Regions from separate parts of the Spiribacter curvatus genome, predicted to be linked through region 2. Evidence: predicted binding sites of a transcription regulator. Region 2 holds the regulator's gene; the other holds the start of a gene.
What was found. The regulator FNR, encoded in region 2, switches genes on or off when oxygen is low (the NO sensors DNR and NnrR bind a similar motif). The targets are predictions, from matches to a motif close to TTGATNTANATCAA.
Positions count from the first base shown of each region.

Region 1: hemN (oxygen-independent coproporphyrinogen III oxidase) is a predicted target of FNR. The motif match lies at 10,664-10,677, and genes of this name have one in related genera.

Region 1 is NC_022664.1:1,756,461-1,768,638, reverse strand. Features, by position in the region: gene SPICUR_RS08675 (VTT domain-containing protein) at 1-190, shown strand, start outside; gene mpl (UDP-N-acetylmuramate:L-alanyl-gamma-D-glutamyl-meso-diaminopimelate ligase) at 161-1,504, opposite strand; gene SPICUR_RS08665 (hypothetical protein) at 1,501-2,007, opposite strand; gene SPICUR_RS08660 (SAM-dependent methyltransferase) at 2,088-3,272, shown strand; gene SPICUR_RS08655 (6-phosphofructokinase) at 3,312-4,571, shown strand; gene ppa (inorganic diphosphatase) at 4,633-5,160, shown strand; gene SPICUR_RS08645 (cob(I)yrinic acid a,c-diamide adenosyltransferase) at 5,166-5,729, shown strand; gene prmA (50S ribosomal protein L11 methyltransferase) at 5,732-6,613, shown strand; gene SPICUR_RS08635 (helix-turn-helix domain-containing protein) at 6,666-6,929, shown strand; gene purH (bifunctional phosphoribosylaminoimidazolecarboxamide formyltransferase/IMP cyclohydrolase) at 6,948-8,525, shown strand; gene purD (phosphoribosylamine--glycine ligase) at 8,548-9,846, shown strand; gene SPICUR_RS08620 (MAPEG family protein) at 9,843-10,226, shown strand; gene SPICUR_RS08615 (YbaN family protein) at 10,216-10,635, opposite strand; gene hemN (oxygen-independent coproporphyrinogen III oxidase) at 10,739-12,130, shown strand; gene SPICUR_RS08605 (copper chaperone PCu(A)C) at 12,127-12,178, opposite strand, start outside.
Region 2 is NC_022664.1:490,521-502,698, forward strand. Features, by position in the region: gene SPICUR_RS02430 (bifunctional 3,4-dihydroxy-2-butanone-4-phosphate synthase/GTP cyclohydrolase II) at 1-956, shown strand, start outside; gene ribH (6,7-dimethyl-8-ribityllumazine synthase) at 1,025-1,486, shown strand; gene nusB (transcription antitermination factor NusB) at 1,483-1,935, shown strand; gene thiL (thiamine-phosphate kinase) at 1,947-2,906, shown strand; gene fnr (fumarate/nitrate reduction transcriptional regulator Fnr) at 2,972-3,724, shown strand; gene sufT (putative Fe-S cluster assembly protein SufT) at 3,735-4,286, opposite strand; gene SPICUR_RS02460 (aspartate aminotransferase family protein) at 4,414-5,715, shown strand; gene SPICUR_RS02465 (MFS transporter) at 5,791-7,059, shown strand; gene SPICUR_RS02470 (NAD-dependent succinate-semialdehyde dehydrogenase) at 7,028-8,467, opposite strand; gene SPICUR_RS02475 (D-2-hydroxyacid dehydrogenase) at 8,501-9,481, opposite strand; gene SPICUR_RS02480 (pyridoxal phosphate-dependent aminotransferase) at 9,653-10,858, shown strand; gene SPICUR_RS02485 (bifunctional GNAT family N-acetyltransferase/carbon-nitrogen hydrolase family protein) at 10,859-12,178, opposite strand, start outside.

The DNA of each region.
Region 1 (12,178 bases), 660 kb from region 2:
GACCCCCGATCCCCGCAAGCGCTGGGTCCTGCGGATCTGGCGGGCGACGACCGGGGCGGGCGACCGCCGGCGGTTGATCGATCTCGAGCGTGATGCGATCCGGCCGGGCGTCCTGCTGCCTAGGCTGCGCCGCCATCGCCCCGGGGCGGCCGCGATTGAGTCACTGCGGATCGGCGAGCCGCGCCAGTAACCGCTCGTGGATGCCGCCGAAGGCGCCGTTGCTCATGATCACCACGGTATCGCCATGCCGGCTGGCGCCGGCGACGGCCGCGATCAGGCTGTCGATGTCGGCGGCGGTCTGGCCCCGACCGCCGAGCGCTGCAAGGGCACCGGCGATATCCCAGTCAAGATCCGCGGGCGCGAGGACGAACGACCGATCGGCGGCCGCTAACGCCTGACCCAGCCGATCACGATGGATGCCCTCGCGCATGGTGTTGGAGTGGGGCTCCACGACTGCGAGGAGCCGGCCGTTGCCGCCCTCGGCGGCCAGCGCCTCGAGGGTGGCGGTGATCGCCGTCGGGTGATGGGCGAAATCATCGAGGATCCGCACGCCGCCCGCCTCGCCGCGCCACTGCAGCCGACGGCGGACGCCCTTGAATGCGGACACGGTGGCGAGGTTGCTGTCCATGGCGATGCCCGCATGGCGGGCCGCGAGCAGGGCGGCGGCGGTGTTCATGGCGTTATGCCGGCCGGGCAGGGGTGGGCGCCAGTGCCAGTCAGCGAGGCGCCAGCCGTGCCCCGCCGGCGCCAGCCGGTAGGCGGCATCAGCGCCTGTCCCGAACCCGATCCGCTCGCTCCAGCAGCCGGCTTCGAGGACCCGGGCGAGGGCCGGGTCATCGGTGTTCACCACGATCCCGCCACAACCGGGGACCGTTCGCACCAGGTGCTGGAACTGACGCTCGATCGCTGCAAGATCGGGAAAGATGTCGGCATGATCGTACTCGAGATTATTCAATACCAGCGTTCGCGGCCGGAAATGCACGAACTTCGAGCGCTTGTCGAAAAACGCGGTGTCGTACTCATCCGCCTCGATGACGAAAAACGGTGCCTGTCCCAAACGCGCAGGGGTGACGAAGTTCTCGGGGACCCCACCGATCAGGAAGCCGGGTTCGAGACCGGCGGACTCAAGCAGCCAGGCCACCAGGCTGGCGGTGGTGGTCTTGCCGTGGGTGCCGGCCACGGCGATCACCCAGCGGTCATGGAGGATATACCGCGCCAGCCAGGCCGGCCCGGAGCAATAGTCGAGGCCGCGGTCGAGCACTGCCTCGACGGCGGGGTTGCCCCGCGACAGGGCGTTGCCGATGACGATCTGGTCGGCGCTGTCGGCGTGGATCAGTCGCCCGTAGCCCTCGTGAACCTCGATCCCCGCGGCCGCGAGCACATCGCTCATCGGTGGATAGAGCGGACCATCCTGGCCACTGACCCGGTATCCGGCCTCCCGGGCGAGCAGCGCCAGTCCGGCCATGAACGTCCCGCCGATGCCAAGGACGTGGACATGGCTCATGCGCCGGAGATCATGCGCACGAAGGCGCTGCCGCCGAAGATATAGGCGAGGGTGATGCCCAGGCTCAGTGGGTTGGTCATCGCCAGAGCGGCCTTGAGGATGTGGTTGACCACCGCGATATTCCAGACCAGCAGTATAAGGAAGGTCAGTGCGCCCAGCGCCGTGGCCTCGTCGGGGCGACCGACCAGCAGCAGGATCGGCAGCCCCACCGTCGAGATGAGCGCGTCGGCGGCGAACAGCGCGGTGGCGCTCTGGACGAACCGCGGGCCATAGCCACGCAGCCACAGCGCGATCGCGAGAAAGGCGAGGTTATAGGCGGCGAGCAGCCCGATCTGCAAAAACGGGTTGGTGTCGGGGGTGAAGCGCTGGATGACCGGGACATTGATCACCGCCGTCAGGGCGATCGCGGCGCCCATCAGCCCGGTGGAAAAGGGCAGGTCCTGGGGGCCAGCGCGGAGCGTGACGAGGCCAATGACCGGCTGGATGACGCGGGATGTGGACATGTTATCAATCGCCTGCGGGTGATTTAGGGTGCTGGAAATGGTACCTGTTAGAACGGGCGACGTCGCGATAGGGGGGCGCTATGCTTGAGCGCGTGCTGGATGAGGGGGTTGAATACGGCCAGCTGCGGCTGACGTGGCCGGATGGTCGTCACTGCCTGTTTGGCGACGGTGAACCGGCCGGTACGCTGCTGTTGCACGAGGCCCGGGTGGCTCGGCGGATACTGGCGGATCCCGAGTTCATGCTGGGCCAGGCCTATATGGACGGTCACTGGAGCACGCCTGACCTGCGTGCCCTGCTGACAGTGCTGATGAGCAACTTCGCGCGGGAGCAGCGCGGTGGTGCCCGGCGCGCCGCGGACTGGCTGCTCCGCCCGCTCCAGCAGTGGAACCGCCGATCGGCGAGCCGACGCAATGTCGCCCACCACTACGACATCGACGAGCAGCTATTCCGGCGCTTCCTCGATCGGGATCTGCAGTACTCCTGCGGCTACTGGCCGGCGGGCACCGATGATCTCGAGTCCGCGCAGGCGCAGAAGCGCGCCCTTGTCCGTCGCAAGCTGTGCCTGACACCCGGTCAGTCCGTGCTCGATATCGGCTGCGGTTGGGGTGGGCTGGCGATCGAGCTCGCCGAGCAGACCGATGCCCGTGTGGTCGGGCTGACACTCTCCAGCGAACAGGCGCGGGTGGCGAGGGCACGCGTGCGCGAGCATGGCCTTGAGGATCGGGTCAGCATCCGCCTGCAGGACTATCGCGACGTGCCCGAGCGCTTTGATCGTATCGTGAGCGTGGGCATGTTCGAGCATGTCGGTGCCGCCTACTACGATCAGTATTACCGCGCCGTCCGTGATCATCTGACCCCCGACGGCGTGGCGCTCATTCATACCATCGGCCGGCTGGGTCGGCCGGCCGTCACCAATCCCTGGATCAGGCGCTACATCTTCCCGGGTGGCTATATCCCATCGTTGTCCGAAGTGACACCGGCCATTGAGCGTCAGGGGCTTGCGACCACCGATATCGAAGTGCTCCGCCAGCACTATGCGCTGACCCTCGCCGAGTGGTTCCAGCGCTTCCAGGCGGTGCGTGGGGATATCGCCGCGGAGAAGGGCGAGCGATTCTGCCGTCTGTGGGAGTTCTATCTGGCGGTCAGCGAAATGGCCTTCCACTATCGCGGCCTGGCGGTCTTCCACTTACAGCTCGCGCGTGATCCGACGGCGGTGCCGCTCACCCGCGACTATCTGCTGGAGGCTGAGAAGGCGCGGAGTTGATAGACTCCCCCCGCTGATCAGGACACAGGGGGAGTGCACATGCCTGCGAGAAATGCCTTTTACGCCCAGTCCGGGGGGGTGACGGCGGTGATCAATGCCAGTGCCGCCGGCGTCATCGAGGCCGCCCGCGAGCATCCCGAGGCCATCGGGACCGTCTATGCCGGGGTCAACGGCATTCTCGGCGCGCTCCACGAACAGCTCATTGACACCGCCCACGAGTCGGCGCAGACCATCGCCGCGCTGCGCTACACGCCTGCCGGGGCATTCGGCTCCGCGCGCTACAAGCTCAAGGGGCTGGAGGAAAACCGTGCCGAGTACGAGCGCCTGATCGAGGTGTTCCGGGCCCATGACATCGGTTATTTCTTCTACAACGGCGGCGGCGATTCCCAGGACACCGCCCAGAAGGTCTCGCAGCTCGGCGAGGCGATGGGCTATCCGATCACCTGCATCGGGGTGCCCAAGACCGTTGATAATGACCTGCCGGTGACGGACACCTGCCCGGGCTTTGGCTCGGTGGCGAAGTACATCGCGGTGGCGACCCGCGAGGCCGGGCTGGACGTCGCCTCCATGGCCGAGACCTCCACCCGGGTGTTCATCCTCGAGACCATGGGCCGGCATGCCGGCTGGATCGCCGCCGCCTCGGCCCTGGCGCAGGACCGGGAGGACGCCCCGCCCCATGTCATCCTGCTGCCCGAGGTGGCGCTGGATGAACAGCGCTTTCTGGATCGGGTACAGGCCTGTGTCGAGCGGATCGGCTACTGCGTCGTCGTGGTCTCCGAGGGGCTGCGGACCGCCGATGGCCAGTTCGTCGCCGACCAGGGCACGCGCGATGCCTTCGGCCACGCCCAGCTTGGCGGCGTCGCGCCGGCGGTCGCCTCGATGGTGCGGGATCGCCTGGGTTACAAGTATCACTACGCGATCGCCGATTATCTGCAGCGGGCCGCCCGCCATATCGCCTCGGCCACGGATGTGGAACAGGCCCATGCCCTCGGGCGCGCCGCCGTGGAGCTCGCGCTCGCCGGGCACAACGCGGTGATGCCGACGGTCGTGCGCGAGTCCGGATCGCCCTATCGCTGGCATGTCGGTCAGGTGCCACTGGAGGCGGTGGCCAACCGCGAGGCGAAGATGCCGGCGTCGTACATCGATGCCGAGGGACTGTTCGTCACCGAGGCGGCGCTGCGCTACCTACGCCCGCTGATCGCCGGCGAGGACTACCCGCCCTATCGCGATGGCCTGCCCGAATACGCGCGTCTGCGGGGTGAGCGCGTGGCGCCCCGGTGCCCGCCGTTCAGGGACTGACCCGAGCCGGACCGCCGCGTATACTCCCCGCCATTCAGCACATCGACATCAGGAGGTTTCCATGGCCTACGAGGGCATCGACGCCGGCAAGAATCTGCCGGACGACATCAACATCATCATCGAGATCCCGGCCAACGCCGATCCCATCAAATACGAGGTGGACAAGGACTCCGGCGCCATCATGGTCGACCGCTTCATGGGCACGTCGATGCGCTATCCGGCCAACTACGGCTATATCCCCGACACCCTCTGCGGCGATGGTGATCCACTCGATGCGCTGGTGGTCACCCCGTTTCCCCTCGCGGTCGGCTCGGTGATCCGCTGCCGCCCCGTGGGTGTGCTCGAGATGGCCGACGAGGGCGGTGAGGATGCCAAGCTCCTGTGTGTGCCGATCAGCAAGCTCACGCCCATCTATGATCGGGTCAATGGTCCCGATGACCTGCCGCCGCTGCTGCTCGAGCAGATCGGTCACTTCTTCGAGCGCTACAAGGACCTCGAGCCCGGCAAGTGGGTCAGGGTGAACGGCTGGAAGGGCTATGACGCCGCTGTGGCCGAGATCAATGACTCGATCAAGCGTTTCGGCGGCTGAGCGGCATGGTCAAGCTCACGCGCATCTACACACGCACCGGTGATACCGGTCAGACCGGCCTCGGCGATGGCAGCCGGGTCGCGAAGACCGATCCGCGGGTCACCGCCTATGGCACCGTTGACGAGCTCAATGCCCTGCTGGGGATCTGCCGGCTGCATGCCGGCGGTGACCTGGAGGCGGCGCTGACGCGCATCCAGAATGATCTGTTCGATGTCGGCGCCGATCTGTGTACGCCGGAGCAGGACGATCCGCCGTTCGAGCCACTGCGCGTGGTGGCGGCCCAGACCGAATGGCTGGAGGCGGAGATCGATCGCGTCAACGCCAACCTCGACACCCTGCGCTCGTTCGTGCTGCCGGCCGGCAGCCCGGCGGCCGCCCACCTGCACCATGCCCGGACGGTGGCCCGTCGGGCCGAGCGGGATACCGCGGCGCTGGCGGTGACAACGCCCATCAACGAGCATGTGCTGGGTTATCTCAACCGGCTCTCGGACTATCTCTTCGTCCTCGCCCGCGATGCCAACCGCGACGCCGGTGGCGACGTCCTCTGGCAGCCCGGCGAAAACCGCTGACCATGCCCGCCCACCAGGTCGCATTCGCGGTCGAGGCGGCCCGGGCGGACACCCTGGAGGCCGTCCTCGAAGCGGCCGGGGCCGAGGCGATCACCTGGGCCGAGGCGCCCGGCAGCACCGCGGTCCTCGAGCCGCCACCCGGCGAGACCCGGCTCTGGGACCAGCTGCGGGTCGAGGCGCTGTTCCCGGCGGATTGTGATCGCGCCGCGATCCGCGCGGCGGTGGCGGAGGCCCTCGGTGGCGAGCCACCGGACTGGCACGCCACCGAGATCGCGGATCAGCCCTGGGAGCGGGCCTGGCTCGAGCATTTCCAGCCGCAGTGCTTCGGCGGATCGCTCTGGGTGGTGCCCTGGGGCATGGATGCCCCCGAGCCCGATGCGGTGAATATCCGCCTCGACCCGGGGCTTGCCTTTGGCACCGGCACCCATCCCAGTACCACGCTCTGCCTCGCGGCGCTGGCCGCGGATCCGCCGCTGGGGGAGACGGTGATCGACTACGGCTGCGGCTCGGGGCTGCTGGCGATCGCCGCGCTGCGTCTGGGAGCGGCCCGCGTGCTGGCAGTGGACAACGATCCGCAGGCGCTGGTCGCGAGCCGTGACAATGCCGAGCGCAACGGAGTCGCGGACCGACTCGAGGTGGCGGATGCCGAGGCCGTGCTGCCGGTGGCCGATCGTGTGCTGGCCAATATCCTCGCCGGCATCCTGCAGGATCTGGCGCCACGACTCACGCCGGCGCTGGCGTCCGGCGGCCGGCTGACCCTGGCCGGGCTCCTGGCGGGTCAGGCCGATTCGGTACGGGCGGCCTATGAACCCGCCTGCCAGTTCGCCGCGCCGGTGGCGTCCGGCGAGTGGGTCCGGCTCGATGGTCGACGCGCGCCGCTTTAACGGGCCGGGTGTTGCGTTTATGATTTCGGCTTTCCCGCGAAGGAATCACCCCATGGAAGATGAGTCCGCGCCGGAGCGCGCCAGCGTCGGCCCTATCCGTGCCTGTGTGCACGATACGGTGACCGCCTATTTCCAGCACCTCGACGGGCAGGCGAGCCATGACCTCCACCGGATGGTGATTGAGCAGGCCGAGGCACCGTTGCTGGAGGTGGTCATGCGCGAGTGCGCCGGCAATCAGACCCGGGCGGCGGCGGCCCTGGGGATCAATCGCGGGACACTGCGCAAGAAACTACGCCAGTACGGCCTCGAAGACTGAACGCGACGGAGTCCATTCATGACGGCTGCCCCCACAATCCCGCCACTGCGGCGGGCCCTGATCAGTGTTTCAGACAAGACCGGGGTCGAGGCCCTTGCACGCGCGCTGGCCGACCGGGGGGTCGAGATCCTCTCCACCGGTGGCACCGCCCGGCTGCTCGATGAAGCCGGTATCCCGGTGATCGAGGTCAGCGAGCACACCGGTTTCCCCGAGATCATGGCCGGACGCGTCAAGACCCTTCATCCACGTATCCATGGCGGACTGCTGGGCCGGCGCGGCGAGGATGACGCCGTGATGGCCGAGCAGGCGATCCCGCCCATCGATCTGCTGGTGGTCAATCTCTATCCCTTCGAGCAGGCGGTGGCGCGGCCGGACTGCACGCTTGCCGACGCCATCGAGCATATCGATATCGGTGGGCCGGCGATGCTGCGCGCGGCGGCGAAGAACCTTGACGGGGTCGGGGTGGTGACCGCGCCCGATCAGTACCCGGCGGTGATCGATGCGCTCGAGCGTCACGGGGGCCTTGATGCCGGTCAGCGGTTTGAGCTGGCGGTGGCGGCGTTCAACCACGTCGCCCGGTATGACGCGGCGATCAGCGACTACCTCTCGGCCCGGGGGGCCGATGGCACGGTCTCGGCGTTTCCCGGTCAACTCAACCGTCACTGGCGGAAGGCCGCCGAGCTTCGCTATGGCGAGAACCCGCATCAGGCGGCGGCATTCTATCGCGACCCGCAGGCCGCGCCCGGCAGCTTCGCCCATTATGACCAGCGCCAGGGTAAGGCGCTTTCCTATAACAACCTCGCCGATGCCGACGCCGCCTGGGCCTGCGCCGGCGCGTTCGATGCCCCGGCCTGTGTCATCGTCAAGCATGCCAACCCCTGTGGCGTCGCCGTGGCCGACGGCCTGCCGGCGGCCTATGACGCCGCCTTCGCCACCGATCCCGCCTCCGCGTTCGGCGGGATCATCGCCTTCAACCGGCCGCTGGATGCCGATACCGCCCGCGCCATCGTCGAGCGGCAGTTCGTTGAGGTGATCCTCGCGCCGGCGGTCAGCGAGGAGGCCCTGGCGGTCACTGCGGCCAAGGCCAATGTCCGCGTGCTGACGATCGCTGACGGGCCGGTGACGCCGACGGGGTGGCGGCTGCAGCCGCTGGGCGGCGGACTGCTGGTGCAGGATCAGGATATCCCGCTGACCGGCGATGCGGGGCTGCACTGCGTGACCCGTGAGCCGGTGACCGATGCCCTGCGGGCGGACCTGGATTTCGTCTGGCGGGTGGCGAAATTCGTCAAATCCAATGCCATCGTCTACGGCCGCGACGGTCGGACGCTGGGCGTCGGCGCCGGTCAGATGAGCCGGGTCGACAGCGCCCGAATCGGCGTGGGCAAGGCAGAGGCCGCCGGCCTCGACCTGACCGGCTCGGTCCTTGCCTCGGATGCGTTCTTTCCGTTCCGCGATGGTATCGATCAGGCGGCGGCCGCCGGTGTGCGGGCGATCATCCAGCCCGGCGGCTCACGGCGCGACGACGAGGTGATCGCGGCGGCGGACGAGCACGGCATTGCCATGCTGTTCACCGGCATGCGCCACTTCCGGCACTGAGCGAGCGATGGGGGCAGGCGAGATGAGGATCCTGGTGGTGGGAAACGGCGGCCGCGAGCATGCCATGGCCTGGCGGCTGGCGCAGTCGCCGCGCAGCGGGCATGTCTATGTCGCCCCGGGGAACGCCGGTACCGCGCTTGAGGACGGGGTGAGCAACGTCGACGTCGGCGTCGATGACATCCCCGGGCTGATCGAGCGCGCCCGGGCGCTGGCGGTGGACATGACGGTCATCGGCCCCGAGGCGCCGCTGGCCGCGGGGGTCGTCGATGCCTTCGAGGCCGCCGGTCTGGCCTGTCTGGGGCCGCATCAGGCGGCGGCGGAGCTGGAGGCCTCGAAGGCGTTCGCCAAGGCGTTCTTCGCCCGCCACCACATTCCCAGCGCCGATTACCAGACCTTCGAGGCGCTGGCACCGGCACAGGCCTATATCCGCGAGCGCGGCGCACCGCTGGTGATCAAGGCCGATGGCCTTGCGGCGGGCAAGGGCGTGACCATCGCCCGGAGCGTCGACGAGGCGCTGGCCGCGGCGGCGGATATGCTCGATGGGGCGTTCGGGGCGGCCGGCGAGCGGATCGTGGTGGAGGACTTCCTCACCGGCGAGGAGGCGAGTTTCATCGCCCTGGTGGATGGCGAAACCGTGCTGCCGCTCGCCAGTTCGCAGGACCACAAGGCCCGTGACGCCGGTGATCAGGGGCCCAATACCGGTGGCATGGGGGCCTATTCACCGGCACCGGTGGTCACCGATGCGGTGCATGCGCGCATCCTCGAGTCGGTGATCCGGCCCACGGTGGAAGGTCTGGTGGCCGAGGGTCGTGGCTTCAAGGGATTCCTCTACGCCGGGCTGATGATCGATGCCGGGGGCGAGCCGCGGGTGCTCGAGTTCAACGTCCGTCTCGGTGATCCCGAGACCCAGCCCATTCTCATGCGACTGGCGAGTGACCCGGTCACGCTGTTCGAGGCCGCCCTGACGGGCACCCTTGACGCGCAGACGGTGGCCTGGGATCCACGCCCCTGTCTGGGCGTGGTGCTGGCGGCGGCAGGCTACCCGGCGGGTTACGAGCGCGGCGATGTCATCGAGGGCCTGACCGGGGCCGACCGCGATGACCGCAAGCTCTTCCATGCCGGTACCGCGACCGACCCACAGGGGCGGCCGGTGACCGCGGGCGGCCGGGTGCTCTGCGCCTGTGCCCTCGGCCGCGACATCGTCGCCGCGCAGACAGCCGCCTACGAGCTGGCCAATGACGTGCATTGGCCGGGACGGTTCATGCGCACCGATATCGGCTATCGAGCCGTGGATCTGCAACGGCGCGGAGGGGATGGATGACGATCGCTTACTGGGCCGTTCTGGCGGCGATGGTGATGCCGTTCGTATTCGCCGGACTGGCGAAGTCACAGGGGCGGTTCGACAACGCCCGGCCACGGGAATGGCTGGCCGGCCTCAGCGGCTGGCGTCAGCGCGCCCACTGGGCACAGCTCAATACCTTCGAGGCGTTCCCGCCGTTCGCGGCGGCGGTCCTCATTGCCCATCAGGTCGGCGGCGCCCAGGGCTGGATCGACGCCCTGGCAGTGGCGTTCGTCGTGTTGCGGCTCGGTTATGGCGCCGCCTATATCGGCGATCGGCCGACCCTGCGCAGTCTCCTCTGGACCACTGCCTTCGCCTGCGTGGTGGGGCTGTTCGTCGTGGCCGCGTCGACTACGGCCTAGGGCCATGGGGCCGGGTCGCCAGAAAGGTGACCACCCCGGCCATCACCGCACTCGCCGACAGGCGGGCGTAGAGCGGTTCCACACTGATCCACATCCATCCCCAGCTGAGCGCCACCAGTACCAGCGCCGTGACCTTGGCGCGTGGGCGGATGGCCCGGTGATCGCGCCAGTCGCGTAGCAGGGGGCCGAAGCGGGGATGGCTGTAGAGCCAGGCATGCAGCGCCGGTGAGCTGCGCGACGCGCACATGGCGGCGAGCAGCAGAAAGGGCGTGGTTGGCAGCAGTGGCAGGATCGCACCGACGCTGCCCAGGCCGATAAAAAACAGCGCCAGTGCCAGCCAGGCACGCCGTATCAGCCGTGCCCGCAGGCCGGTGGGCGCCGGTGTCTTCTGTTCATCATCGTGCCTCAACGCAATCCTCCGCCGACTGTGCATCGGACTGACCCAGATCAATCCGTCGCGGCGCCTGAGCGCCTATGATGCCACGAATGATCACCATTGGAGCGACACGCTGATGGCCGACCGTCTACTTCTCGATCGGACCCTGCTGCGCCGTTACGACGTCACGGGCCCGCGTTACACCTCCTATCCCACGGCCGCCCAGTTCACCGAGGCGTTTGATGCCGGGCGCTATCGGGAACGCGTCGCCTGGAGTAACGACGATCCGATCCCGCGGCCGCTGTCACTCTATGTGCATGTGCCGTTCTGCCGGACGGTGTGTTTCTACTGCGCCTGTAACAAGGTGATCACCGCCAACTACCGCCGGGCGAGCGATTATCTCGCCCGCCTGATCGACGAGCTCGACCTGCAGGCGGCGCTGTTCGCGGACGACCGGCCGGTGGAGCAGCTGCACCTGGGCGGTGGCACGCCGACCTATCTCTCCGATGGGGATCTGGCGACACTGATCGATGCCATCGCCCAGCGTTTTCCGATGGCGGCGCCGGCCCGGCGCGAATTCTCCATTGAGGTCGATCCGCGCACGGTCGACCGTGAGCGCATCCGCAATCTCGCCGCCCTGGGCTTCAACCGCCTGAGTCTGGGGGTGCAGGATTTCGACGCCGATGTGCAGAAGGCGATCAACCGCGTCCAGGGCGTTCAGGCGACCGCGGATATTGTCGAGGAGGCGCGGCATCAAGGCTTCCACTCGATCAATCTTGATCTGATGTACGGGCTGCCGCTACAGACCCCCGAGCGCCTGTCGCAGACCCTGGATGCGGTGATGACCATGCGGCCGGACCGGATCGCGCTCTATAACTATGCGCATATGCCGCAGATGTTCCGCATCCAGCGCCAGATCCCGGATGCCAGTCTGCCCGCGGCGGAGATGAAGCTGACGCTGCTGATCGAGGCCATGCAGCGCCTCTCGCGCGAGGGCTATCACTACATCGGTATGGATCATTTCGCACTGCCGGGCGATGCGCTCGCGGCGGCCGCCGATGAGGGCACATTGCACCGCAACTTCCAGGGCTATGCCACACGGCCCGATCTTGACCTGATCGGGCTGGGCGCCTCGTCGATCGGCCAGATCGGGGATGCATTCAGCCAGAATGTCCGCGATCCGGCGGGCCATGATGCCGCCGTGAGTGCCGGCGAGCTACCGATCTGGCGGGGTGTGGCGCTCACGGCGGATGATTGTCTGCGCCGGGATGTCATCCAGGCGGTGATGTGCCGGGGGCGGGTCGACTATGCGGCCATCGAGGCGCGTCACCCGATCGAGTTCACCGACTATTTCCGGGACGCGCTGGTCGAGCTCGAGCCGTTGGCGGTCGATGGCCTGTTGACCATGGATCATGCCTCGCTGCAGGTCACCGAGCGGGGGCGGTTGTTCCTGCGCAATGTCGCGATGCCGTTCGATGCCTATCTGACAGCGGGTCGTGCCGAACGGCGGTTCTCGCGGGTCATCTAGTCGGCGGCCATCGCCGTGGGTGCCAGGACATCGACCGTCACGGCCAGC
Region 2 (12,178 bases):
AGTTGCGGCTGCCGTTGATGGTGACCGGCTCAAGCGATCATCAGGGGACGCAGTTCACCCTTAGCATCGAAGCCGCGCAGGGGGTCACCACAGGGATTTCAGCGGCTGATCGGGCGCGTACGATCCAGACAGCGGTGGCACCTCAGGCAAAGCCCGAGGACATCGTCCAGCCTGGGCATATCTTTCCGCTCATGGCCCAGCCCGGGGGCGTGCTCACGCGGGCCGGGCATACCGAGGCGGGCTGCGATCTGGCGCGTCTGGCGGGCTTTGAACCGGCGGCAGTGATTGTCGAAGTGCTGAATGAGGATGGCACCATGGCCCGCCGCGATGACCTGGTGGAGTTCGCGCAGGCGCATGGCATCAAGATTGGTACGGTTGCCGATCTGATTGCCTACCGGATTCATAATGAGCGCACGGTCGAGCGTGTCGCCGACTGTGAATTGCCCACGGAACATGGGCGTTTCCACCTCTACGCGTATCAGGACGTGGTGGATGGGGCGCTGCATTTCGCGCTACTGCGGGGGCAGACCGATCCGGAAGAGCCGGCGCTGGTGCGGGTGCAGATTGAGAACACCCTCTCGGATCTGTTCGGCGCGATCGCGCCTGACCAGACCTGGTCGCTGCGTCAGTCGCTCGATGAAATCGCCGGCAGTCGCAGTGATCCGGCCTGCCTGCTCATGCTGCGCAGTGCCAGCGACCGGTCGGAGGTGCTGACACGGATGCGCGAATTCCAGGTGCTCTCGCAGAGCGGCGAGATCACTCCCGAGCCACGGCCGGTTACAGACGAGAGCGAAGCGCTTCGGACCTACGGGGTCGGTGCGCAGATCCTCACTGATCTGGGGATCCGGCGGATGCGCGTTCTCTCCTCGCCGAAAATCATGTATGGGCTGTCCGGCTTCGGCATGGAGGTCGTGGACTATGTCCAGACCGCGGACGAGTGCGGTACTTCCACATAGCGAAGCGGTTTGCAGTCGGCGTGCGGCGGTATACGCTTGCGTCCCCGGATAAAAACAATGGAATCAGCATGAAGACCCTCGAAGGCGATTTCACGGCCAGCAACGCGCGGATTGCGCTGGTGGCTACCCGATTCAATGACTTTATCGTCGACTCTCTGGTGAGCGGTGCGCGCGACACCCTGGTACGCCACGGGGTTGACGATGCATCGCTGACCCTGGTCCGTGCGCCCGGCTCGTGGGAATTGCCGCTGGTCACCGATCGCCTCGCGCGGTCTGGTCACTACGACGGGATCGTGGCGCTTGGTTGTGTCATCCGCGGCGGTACGCCTCATTTCGAGTACGTGGCCAGTGAATGCACCAAGGGTCTGGGGCAGGTGAGCCAGCAGCGGGACATCCCGGTGTCCTTCGGTGTACTGACCACCGACAGCATCGAGCAGGCCATTGAGCGTGCGGGCACAAAGGCCGGTAACAAGGGCGCTGAGGCCGCGATGGCAATGCTCGAGATGGTCAGCCTGCTGCGTAAACTGTGAGTCGTCCGAAGGCGAATCGACCGCGGGCGAGGGCGCGTCGACGCATCCTCCAGGCCCTTTACCAGTGGCAGATGACCGGTAGTGAGCCGGCGGATGTCCAGCGTCAGTTCTTCAGCGAACATCGCCTCGGGCGTATGGATCTGGATTACTTCACTGAAGTGTTCCGCGGAGTGACCGAGCAGGTGGAATCGCTTGACGCGGCCTTTGATGGTTATCTGGATCGTCCTGCCGCCAACCTCGATCCCGTGGAACTGGCATTGCTGCGCCTGGGCAGCTACGAGCTTCGGGAGCGGCTCGAGGTGCCCTATCGAGTCTGCATCGATCAGGCCGTGGAACTCGCCAAGGGGTTCGGCGCTGAGCAGAGCCATAAATACATCAATGGTGTGCTCGATCGTGTCGCCCGCGATCAACCGCTGAGAGCGGAGGAGCGCAAGCGCCGCCGGCGCTGAGCGGTACAGCCATGGCCGAGCGCTCGGAGTTCGCGCTGATCAGGCACTATCTCAGTCATCTCGGCGCGAACCGGCGCGATGTCACGCTGGGCGTTGGTGACGACGCGGCCGTGGTGGTGGCACAGGGTCAATCGTTGCTCATGGCCCTCGATACCCTCGTTGACGGCGTGCATTTCCCGAGTGACCTGAGTGCGTACTGGGTCGGTCATCGTGCGCTTGCCGTCAACCTCAGCGATATCGCCGCCATGGGCGGCGAGCCATGCTGGGCGTTACTGAGCCTGACCCTGCCGGATGTCGATGAGGCCTGGGTGTCGGCCTTCGCCGATGGTCTCGGCGCGTTAGCGGCACGCCACGGAGTGGCTGTGGTGGGTGGCGATGTCACCCGTGGTCCGCTCAGCATCAGTGTTCAGATAACCGGTCGGGCACCTGCCACGCCGCTGCGCCGGGATGGAGCCCGTGACGGTGACCGGGTCTGGGTATCAGGACACCCCGGTGATGCGATGGGCGGCCTGAGCGTCTGGCAGAGTGCAGTCCACCGCCATCAGGCGCGCTGGCGGGGACTGCGACGCGCCTTCCTCGCTCCGCAGCCACGCGTGGCACTGGGGCAGGCCCTGACGGGAATCGCCACAGCGGCGATCGATATTTCCGATGGGCTGGCGGCCGATGCCGGCCATATTGCCGATCGCAGTGACGTGGCGATCGATCTGTCGACGCTCGCCTGCCGCCCTTCCTCCCGGCTTCGCCAGTGGCTTGGCGAGGCGCCGGCGGTGGATGCACAGCTCGGCGGTGGCGATGACTACGAGCTATGCTTTACGGCCCCCGCAAGCGCCGACGACGCCGTATTATCCGCCGCACGACGCAGCCGGACACCGGTCCGCCGCATTGGCGGTGTGGGCATCGGCGCGGGCATGACCTGCGATGGTCATCCGATTGCTGATGCGGCCACTGGATATCGCCATTTCGAGCGCTGATAGGCTGTGGCAACGACGATTAGCCGGGTGTAGCATCTTCCTCATGGGCAAAGTGAGTATCCAGTATGTTTGATCGGGTTGACAGCTCGGTAACCCGACAGCAGCAGACCTGCACCGGCTGTAGCCTGAGCCAGCTCTGCCTGCCGGTGTCTCTGGACGACGCGGATATCGGCATGCTTGATGGTATCGTCCAGCATCAGCCCGTCCTGCAGCGCGGTGCCCATCTCTATCAGGAAGGTAACGCGTTCCGCGCGCTGTACGCGGTCCGTGCCGGGTCGCTCAAGACCTACACGACGACCGAGTCCGGTGATCAGCAGGTGACGGGCTTCCATCTGCCCGGTGAGCTGGTCGGGCTGAATGCCATCAATCGCTGGACCCATCCGTGCTCTGCGGTGTCCCTCGAGACCACCAGTGTCTGTGAGCTGCCTTTCGAACAGCTCGAGCATCTTGCGGCCGATATCCCTGGGCTGCAGCGCCAGCTGCTGCGGTTGATGTCACGCGAGATCGCTGACGACCAGGACATGCTCCTGACAATGGCGCGCAGGAATGCTGACGAGCGTCTGGCCATTCTGCTCCTCAGCCTCTCCGAGCGGTTTGGTCAACGGGGACTGTCGGCGACCCGTTTCCGACTCTCCATGGCGCGGGGTGATCTGGGTAACTATCTGGGTCTCGCCCCGGAGACGATGAGCCGGATTTTCCGGCGATTTCAGGATCAGGGCTGGATCCGCGCCGAGGGCCGCGAAGTAGAGCTGCTGGCTGTGGACGCGCTTGAGTCGCTGGCGGGGCGATCGGCCAGCGACTCCCAGAAGGCGGGCTGAGCAGCGCGGGTTACATCATTCCCGTCTGAAGCTTGGCCGCCTCCGACATCATCTCGAAGCTCCACGGCGGGTCGAAGACGATCTCCACGCTGACGGCCTCGATGGTGGGGATCTGCTTGACCTTCTCGCGAACATCGTAGGCAAGGATGTCCCCCATGCCGCAGCCCGGCGCCGTCAGCGTCATGTCAATCTCCACCGACCGCGTGCCGTCATCGTTGAGGGTGACATCGCAGCGGTAGACGAGTCCCAGCTCGACCACATTGATGGGGATCTCGGGATCAAAGCAGCGCCGCATCTGGTCCCAGACCAGCTGTTCGACATCGTCGGCGGAGGCATTCTCCGGTAACTCCGGCGCCGGCTCGGGATCCTTGCCGATGGCATCGGCATCCTTGCCATCCACGCGGAACAGATTGCCCTGGATATAGACGGTATAACTGCCGCCAAGGGCCTGCGTGATCATGCCTTCGGCACCCTGGGGGATGATGCCGTTATCACCCGCCGGAATCAGTGCTGCTTCGCAGTCACGCTCGAAAATCACCGGCTCATTACTCTGCATCGCCATCTCCCGATCGCATTACCTTTACTGCGCTTGAGGATACCACTGCTCGTGACGCTGTCCGACCCAGGAGGAAATCGTTTTCCAGTTCGCGTATTGTGAATGATGAATTAATTAGCCAGGAGGCTGTGTCATGAATGACAACGTCCACCATCTCTCCCCGCTGCTGCGCCAGTCCAGTGACATTCTGGTCGAGCGCGCGCAAGGGATGTACGTCTACGCCGAGGATGGCAGCAAGTACATGGACTTCGCGTCGGGCATCGGCGTGTTGAGCACCGGCCACTGCCACCCCCGCGTGGTGGAGGCGGCGAAGGATCAGATCGATCGGGTCGTGCACGCCCAGTACGCGATCATGAAACATCAGCCGATTCTGGATCTCTCCGATCGCCTCGTTGAGCTGCTGCCTGACTCCATCGACAGCGTGTTCTTCTCCAACGCGGGCACGGAGGCGGTCGAGGCCTCGATCCGTCTGGCCCGTCAGGCGACCGGCAAGCCCAATATCATTGCCTTCAGGGGCTGTTTCCATGGTCGGACCATGGGGTCGCTGGCCACCACCAGCTCGAGCGCGGCCGTCCGTCAGGGCGTCCAGCCGTTGATGGGTGGGGTGGTGACGGCGCCGTTCCCGGATACCAACTGGTATGGCATCAGCGAGGATGAAGCGGCGGATTTCGCGCTGCGCGAACTCGATTACATCCTGCAGGTCCAGAGCGTGCCCATGGAGACTGCGGCGATGCTCATCGAACCCATTCAGGGTGAGGCGGGTTACATCCCCGGCAACACCAAGTTCATGCAGGGCCTGCAAGAGCGCTGTAACAAGCATGGCATCCTCTTGATCATGGATGAGGTGCAGTCCGGCAATGGCCGGAGTGGATTGATGTGGGGCTATGAGCACTTCGGCGTTGAGCCCGACGTGGTGGTCTCCGCCAAGGGTGTTGCCAGTGGCTTCCAGCTGTCGTTCATGGCTGCGCCAGCCGAACTGATGAGCAAGGCACTGCCGGGCTCGCAGGGCGGGACCTATGGCGGTAACGCGGTCGCCTGTGCGGCTGGCCTGGCGACCCTTGACGTCATTCGTGACGAGAAGCTGGTCGATAACGCCGCGGATCGTGGCAAGCAGCTGGTCAAGCGGCTCGAAGAGGTCCAGTCACGGCATCCGGAGATTGGTAATATCACCGGCCGGGGACTGATGATCGGCACTCACCTCGTCGACGCCCACGGCAAGCCGGATGGCGATCGCGGCGCGAAGATGCTCAAGGCCTGCGAGCACCGGGGACTGCTGATGATCCGTTGCGGTCCATGGGGCGGTAATGTGGTTCGCTGGGTTCCGCCGCTGATCGTCACCGCCGAGGAGATCGACTGGGCAGTGGATCAGTTCGAGGCGGCACTGGTCGAGACCGGTGGCGGTGAACAGAACGCAGCCATCCGCAATACCGGCTAGACACCCCAGGGCTCATCCCAGCCCACGAACTCAGGCCCGGGCTTTTGCCCGGGCCTTTTCATTTGGAGTTAGCGCATGATTTCGGCCGTTCGGGGGCTTGGAACCCACCGATACCTGCTGTTGTTCGGCTTTTTAATGGTTTTCCTATCGGGGCATGGTCAGACGTTTCTGATCTCGCTCTACGGCGGTGAGCTGCGCGCGACCTTCGATCTCAGCAATGCCGAGTTTGGCGGGCTCTACTCGCTCGCTACCCTCATGAGCGGGCTTCTGGTGATCAGCGTTGGCCGGGGCGTTGATCGGTTGCCGCTGCCCGTGTTTACCGCTGGGGTGATCCTGGGGGCAGCCGCGGGCGGTCTGCTGCTTGCGCTGGCGCCGTTGGCCTGGGTGCTGGTGCCGGCTTTTCTGCTGCTTCGCCTATGCGGGCAGGGGCTGATGGTGCATGTCGCGCAGACCACGGTGGGCCGCCGTATCGAGGCGGGCCGGGGCACGGCGATCAGCATGGTGACGGTTGGTTTCCCGACGGCTGAAGCGGTGATGCCCATGGTGGTGGTGGCGCTGATCGCGTCCTTCGGCTGGCGCGGGAGCTGGCTGCTGCTGGCATTGGTTCTCGTCATTGTTGCCTTGCCCCTCGCGCTCGCGTTGCTCCGGATGGAGGGGCGTTCGATCCACTCGTCCCGCGATAGGGGATCCGGGGATGCGCTTGCCGGTGAGGAAGAGTCTTTCGACGCGGCGCCAGGACGGCGGGACTGGACTCGGGCCGAGGTCCTGCGCGATAGCCGCTTCTATCGTATTCTGCCCGCGTTGCTGGCACCGCCTATCCTGATCACAGCGTTGTTTTTCCATCAGGTACCCATCGCCGAGGCTAAGGGGTGGAGCCTGGAGCTGGTTTCAACGGCGTTTACGGCATTCGCCAGTACGCACGTCCTCTCCCTGCTGCTGAGTGGCCCGTTGGTCGACCGAATCGGTGCACAGCGCTTGCTTGGCTTTTATCTATTGCCGCTGCTTTTTGCCCTGGCGGTGGTGGGGTTCGTCCCCGGTGTCTGGGCGGCACCGCTGTATCTGGGGCTCGCCGGGTTGTGCATCGGCACGGCCGGGACCCTTATGGGCGCCCTGTGGCCGGAGCTCTATGGCCTCCGGCATCTGGGCGGCATCCGCGCGATGGCGCACGGGGCGATGGTGCTTGGCACTGCCGCTGGCCCCGTGTTGATCGGTTTTCTACTTGATATCGGTATGAACGTTCCAACCCTTGCGCTAATGATGATGGCCTATATATCCGTCGCGATCCTGCTGGTGCGGCCGGTGGCTGCGGCCGCTAACCGACCGGCACCGTCTGCGTCTCGGTGAACTCGAACAGCCCCTCGAGTCCACCTTCACGGCCAAAGCCGGACTGTTTCATGCCGCCGAACGGCGCCTCGGGGGTAGGGCCGCTGCCGGTATTGAGGGCGGCGTGGCCGAAGCGAAGGCGGCTGATGACCTGGTGGCCGCGGGTCTCGTCGCCGGTAAAGACATAGGCAGCGAGACCGAAATCGGTGTCGTTGGCCATCTCGACCACCTCGCGCTCATCGCCAAAGGTGATGATGGGGACCAGTGGCCCGAACGTCTCCTCGCGATAGCAGGCGGCATTCGCCGGCACGTCGAGCAGTACCGTCGGCGGATAGAAGGTCCCGGGCAGTCCACTGGCATCGCCCTGGAATACCGGTGTGGCGCCCCTGGCGAGGGCATCGTCGACATGCCGGCGAACCTTCGCCACGGCATTCTCATCGATGAGCGGACCCAGCTGGGTGCCCGCCGCCATTCCATCACCGATCGCCAGTGTCTTGACCCGCTCGGCGAGTCGTTCAGCGAAGGCGGCCGAGACATCGCGGTGGACGAAGATGCGGTTGGCGCACACGCAGGTCTGACCGCCGCCGCGGAATTTGTTGCTGACGAGCTGATCGGCGGCATGATCAAGATCCGCGTCGTCGAAGATGATATACGGGGCATTACCGCCCAGTTCCAGTGTCAGCCGTTTGATCCCCGGCGCTGATTGCTCGATGAGCGTCCGCCCCACCTCAGTGGATCCGGTGAAACTGATCACACGCACCGATGCGGCATCAAACAGCGTATCGGTAACGGGACCGGCGGAGCCGAGGACCAGATTGGCCTTTCCGGCTGGCAGCCCGACCTCGCGGTCGAGCAGCGTGAACAGTGCGATCATTGTGAGTGGGGTCTTTGATGACGGCTTGATCACGCTGGCGCAGTCGGCAGCGAGGGCAGAGGAGAGTTTCTTGGCGATCATGCCGATGGGGAAGTTCCAGGGCGTGATCAGTCCCACCACGCCCGCCGGCCGATGGTGGATATGCCAGCGGCAGTTGCGGGGCTGCTCATCCAGCGTGTGCGAGGCCAGCGCATCGATATGACTGGCGGCATAACGGAAAAATCCGGCGGCATAGTCCGCCTCACCCTGCGCCTCGGCCAGTGGCTTGCCGTGCTCGAGACACAGGATCCGGCCGATCTCCTCGCGATGCCGGGTCAGCGCCTCGGCAATCGCCTCCAGCCAGTAGCGGCGCTGCTCGAGATCGGCTGGCTGGGCCAGGGCGGCCTCGGCGGCCGCGATCGCGCGTCGGGTCTCATCGGTCCCCATTGCAGCGACGTCCGCCAGGTGGCCGTGATCGACCGGGTTGGTCACGGCGAGGGTCCGGCCGTCGTCCGCCATCTGCCATTCGCCATTGATGTAGCCGCCAGAGACGGTGAGGAGGTGAGAGTCGATCATGAACTGCCTCGCTGTTTCGATTCGTTCGCTGTGTCAGGTTCCAGGGACAAAGCCCTGGGCCTTGTCCACCGTATTGTTCAGGGCCTCGCCACGCTGCCAGCGGCGGAAATTGTCGAGAAACTGCGCCGACAGCGCTTTCTTCCAGCCGATGAAATCGCCAGCCATGTGCGCGGACAGGTGGACGTTGGGCAGATCCCAGAGCGGATGGTCCGCGGGCAGCGGTTCCTCTTCGAACACATCCAGAGCAGCCCCGTCGATCGCGCCGTCCCGTAGCGCGTCCACCAGCGCTTCGGTCCGCACGATCGGGCCACGACCGATGTTGATCAGTCGGGCATGCCCGGCCATGGCATCAAACTCCGCCGCACCGAACAGACCGCGGGTGGCTTCGGTAAGGGGCGCGGCAATGACGACGAAATCATAGTCGGGCAGGAGCGAGAGCAGATCGGCCTGGGCATAAATGGCAGCGAAGTCCTCGTCACCAGCCCGTGCCCGGCGGCCGACGCCATCGCATTCAATGCCGATGGCGCCACAGGTGCGCGCGATCCGTCGCCCAATAGCCCCCGCGCCGACGACCAGCATCCGCTGACCGGCCACGGGCTCGGTCTCGCGGTGCTGCCAGCGATGAGCCTGCTGAAGCTGCCAGTTGCCGGCAAAGTCCTTGCAGAAGGCAATCACCTGGCCGAGCACATATTCGGCGATGCAGCGATCGAAAATACCGCGCGCATTGGTGACGGGGATGTCACTGTCACGCACCGCTGGAATCATGAGCGCATCAACGCCGGCGCTGGTGGCATGGATCCACTCCAGGCGATCGGCGGCGGGCCACGCCTCGGCAAGGGCGTCGGTGCGGAAGTCGGTCACGCACAGCACTCTGGCACCGGGCAGTGCCGATTCAAGACCGGCCATGTCTTCCGCGACGCGCAATTCGGCCTCATTCTCAAGCGGCTCCATACCCGCCGGCAGCCCCTCGCCGGGGGCGGTCAGAACGACAATTCGTGTCTGCGGCTCGGTCATGCGCGGATCCTTTCCGAAAGCGTCGTATTGCACGGACGGTATACACCGGTCCCAAGCGGGTCAACTGCGCCCGAAATGGCCGCCACAGGGGGCTTGACCGACCTATCGACGAAGAATAGCTTCGGTGTGTTGTCCAACGTTTTCCAGACCGCAGCAAAAGGGGATCGGGATATGGTGAATCCGGTTGAGATGGAGCAGGGTGATCAGGCCGAGGCGCCGCTTTTCAGTCCGTCTCTGCAGGCGATTCCGATGCCCGGGATCCGGCGGATGATCAATACCGCTGCGGGCATGGATGACGTTATCCATCTGTCCATCGGTCAGCCCGACTTTCCGACGCCGCAGCACATCGTTGATGCCAACATCGACGCGCTGCGCGAGGGTAAGACTGGGTATACGATGGATGCAGGTCTGCCGGAACTGCTCAGTGAGCTGGCCCGCTACTACGGTGAGCGCTATGACCGGCCGCTGACCGAGGATAATTTCCTCGTCACCACGGGAGCGACAGAGGCAATGTACCTGGCGCTGACGGCAACCGCGGCGCCGGGTCGCCAATTCATCGTCACCGACCCGACGTTCCTGCTGTATGCGCCGCTGATCCGCATGAACGGCGGCGAGGTCAAGGTGATTCCGACGCGCCCGGAGCATGGTCATCAGGTCGACCCGCAGGAGGTGATCGACGCGATTGGCATGCGCACATTCGCGATCGTGCTCAACTCCCCGAGCAATCCGAGCGGGGCCGTCTATCCGCGCGAGACCATCGAGGCGATCGTCCAGGAGGCAGCGTATCGCGGTGTCTATGTGTTCGCCGACGAGGTCTACGATCACATCCTGCTCGATGAGGGAATGGAGTTTCCCAGCGTCATCAACTGCGCCTCTGATCTCGACCATGTCATGTCGGTGTCGAGCTTCTCGAAAACATTCAGCATGGCGGGCTTCCGGATCGGCTGGATGATCTCCAGCCAGGGCGCGATCAAAAAGCTGCGCCGCTACCATATGTTTACAACCACGGTGGCAAGCACGCCGGCGCAGTGGGCTGGAGTGGCCGCGCTCCAGGGCAATATGGCCTGTGTGGATGACATGAACGCGGAGTATCGCCGCCGTCGTGACCGGGTGGTGGAACTGGTCAGCGAGACACCGCACCTCACGGGGTACGTTCCTCAGGGCGCGTTCTACATCTTCCCGTCGCTGCCGCCGCATACCGACGCCACCGATCTGTCGTTGCGGATGCTTGAGGAGACCGGGGTGTGCGTGATCCCGGGCGATGCCTTCGGGGATACCTGCAGCAACGCCATCCGGATCAGTTTCTCCAACTCGATGGAAAACATCGAAGAGGCATTCGCCCGCATGCAGCCATGGCTGGCGAAACAGAGTTTCTGATCAGTCGTCGAGCCACTGCACACGGTAGAGGTCCAGGCGCCGGTCGCGGGCGTTCTGGACCGACCCTTCGGCCCTGAGCTGGGTGAGCTTGTCCATATCCAGGTCCACCACCACCGTCATCTCGGTATTCGGAGTCGTCTCGCTGACGATACCGTCATGGGGGAATGCAAAGTCAGAGGGTGAGAAAACCGCCGCCTGGGAGTACTGGATCTCGATATTCTCCACCCGTGGCAGGTTGCCGACGCTGCCGGTGATGGCAACATAGCATTCGTTCTCGATGGCGCGGGCCTGCGCACAACGCCGGACCCGAAGGTAGGCGTTCTTGGTATCCGTCCAGAACGGTACGAACAGGATCTCCATGCCCTGATCGGCGAGTAGCCGGCAGGCCTCGGGGAATTCGACGTCATAGCATACGAGAATACCGATCCGGCCGACGTCGGTATCAAAGGCCTTGAGGGCATTGCCGCCCTGAACACCCCAGTAGAAGCGTTCGTCCGGCGTGGCATGCAGTTTGTAGTGGGTGTCCATCGTGCCGTCGCGACGGCACAGGTAGGCCACATTATAAAGCGTGTTGTCGTGATAGACCGGCATCGAGCCGGCGATGATATTGATGTTGTAGGACACTGCCATCCGGCTCATCGCATCGGCGATCTCGGTGGTGTACTGGGCCAGCCCGCGCATTGCTTCGGCCGGATCCTCCTGGTTGAACTGCGCGAGCAGCGGCGCATTGAACAGCTCTGGGAAGAGGATGAAGTCAGAGTTGTAGCCGGCCATGGCATCCACGAAGAACTCGATGTTCGACATCAGATCCTCGAAGTTGGTCACCCGGCGCATCTGCCACTGTACGGTGCCGACCCGCACTGTCGACTTGCGGCCGCCGATCAGCGACGCCCGCTCATTCTCGTAGAAGATATTGTCCCACTGCAGGAGTGTCGCAAAGGCCTCAGAGTCCTGGTCCTCCGGCAGATAGGCGGTGATGACCCGACGGACATGAAAGTCGTTGGCGAGCTGGAATGACAGGATCGGATCGTAGAGCTCGCGTCGCCGGACCAGATCGATATATTCTTCCGGCTTCATGTCGCTGGCATGAGAGCGGTAGCCAGGCATACGGCCACCGGCGACGATGGCGCGTAGATTGAGGCTGCGGCAGAGCTCTTTACGGGCATCGTAGAGCCGGCGCCCGAGACGGATGCCGCGATATTCCGGGTCGACGAAGATGTCGACGCCATAGAGCACGTCGCCGTTGGGGTCGTGGTTGGTCAGATAGCCGTTGCCGATGATGTCGTCGTACTGATGACGGTCGCCATAGCGGTCGTAATC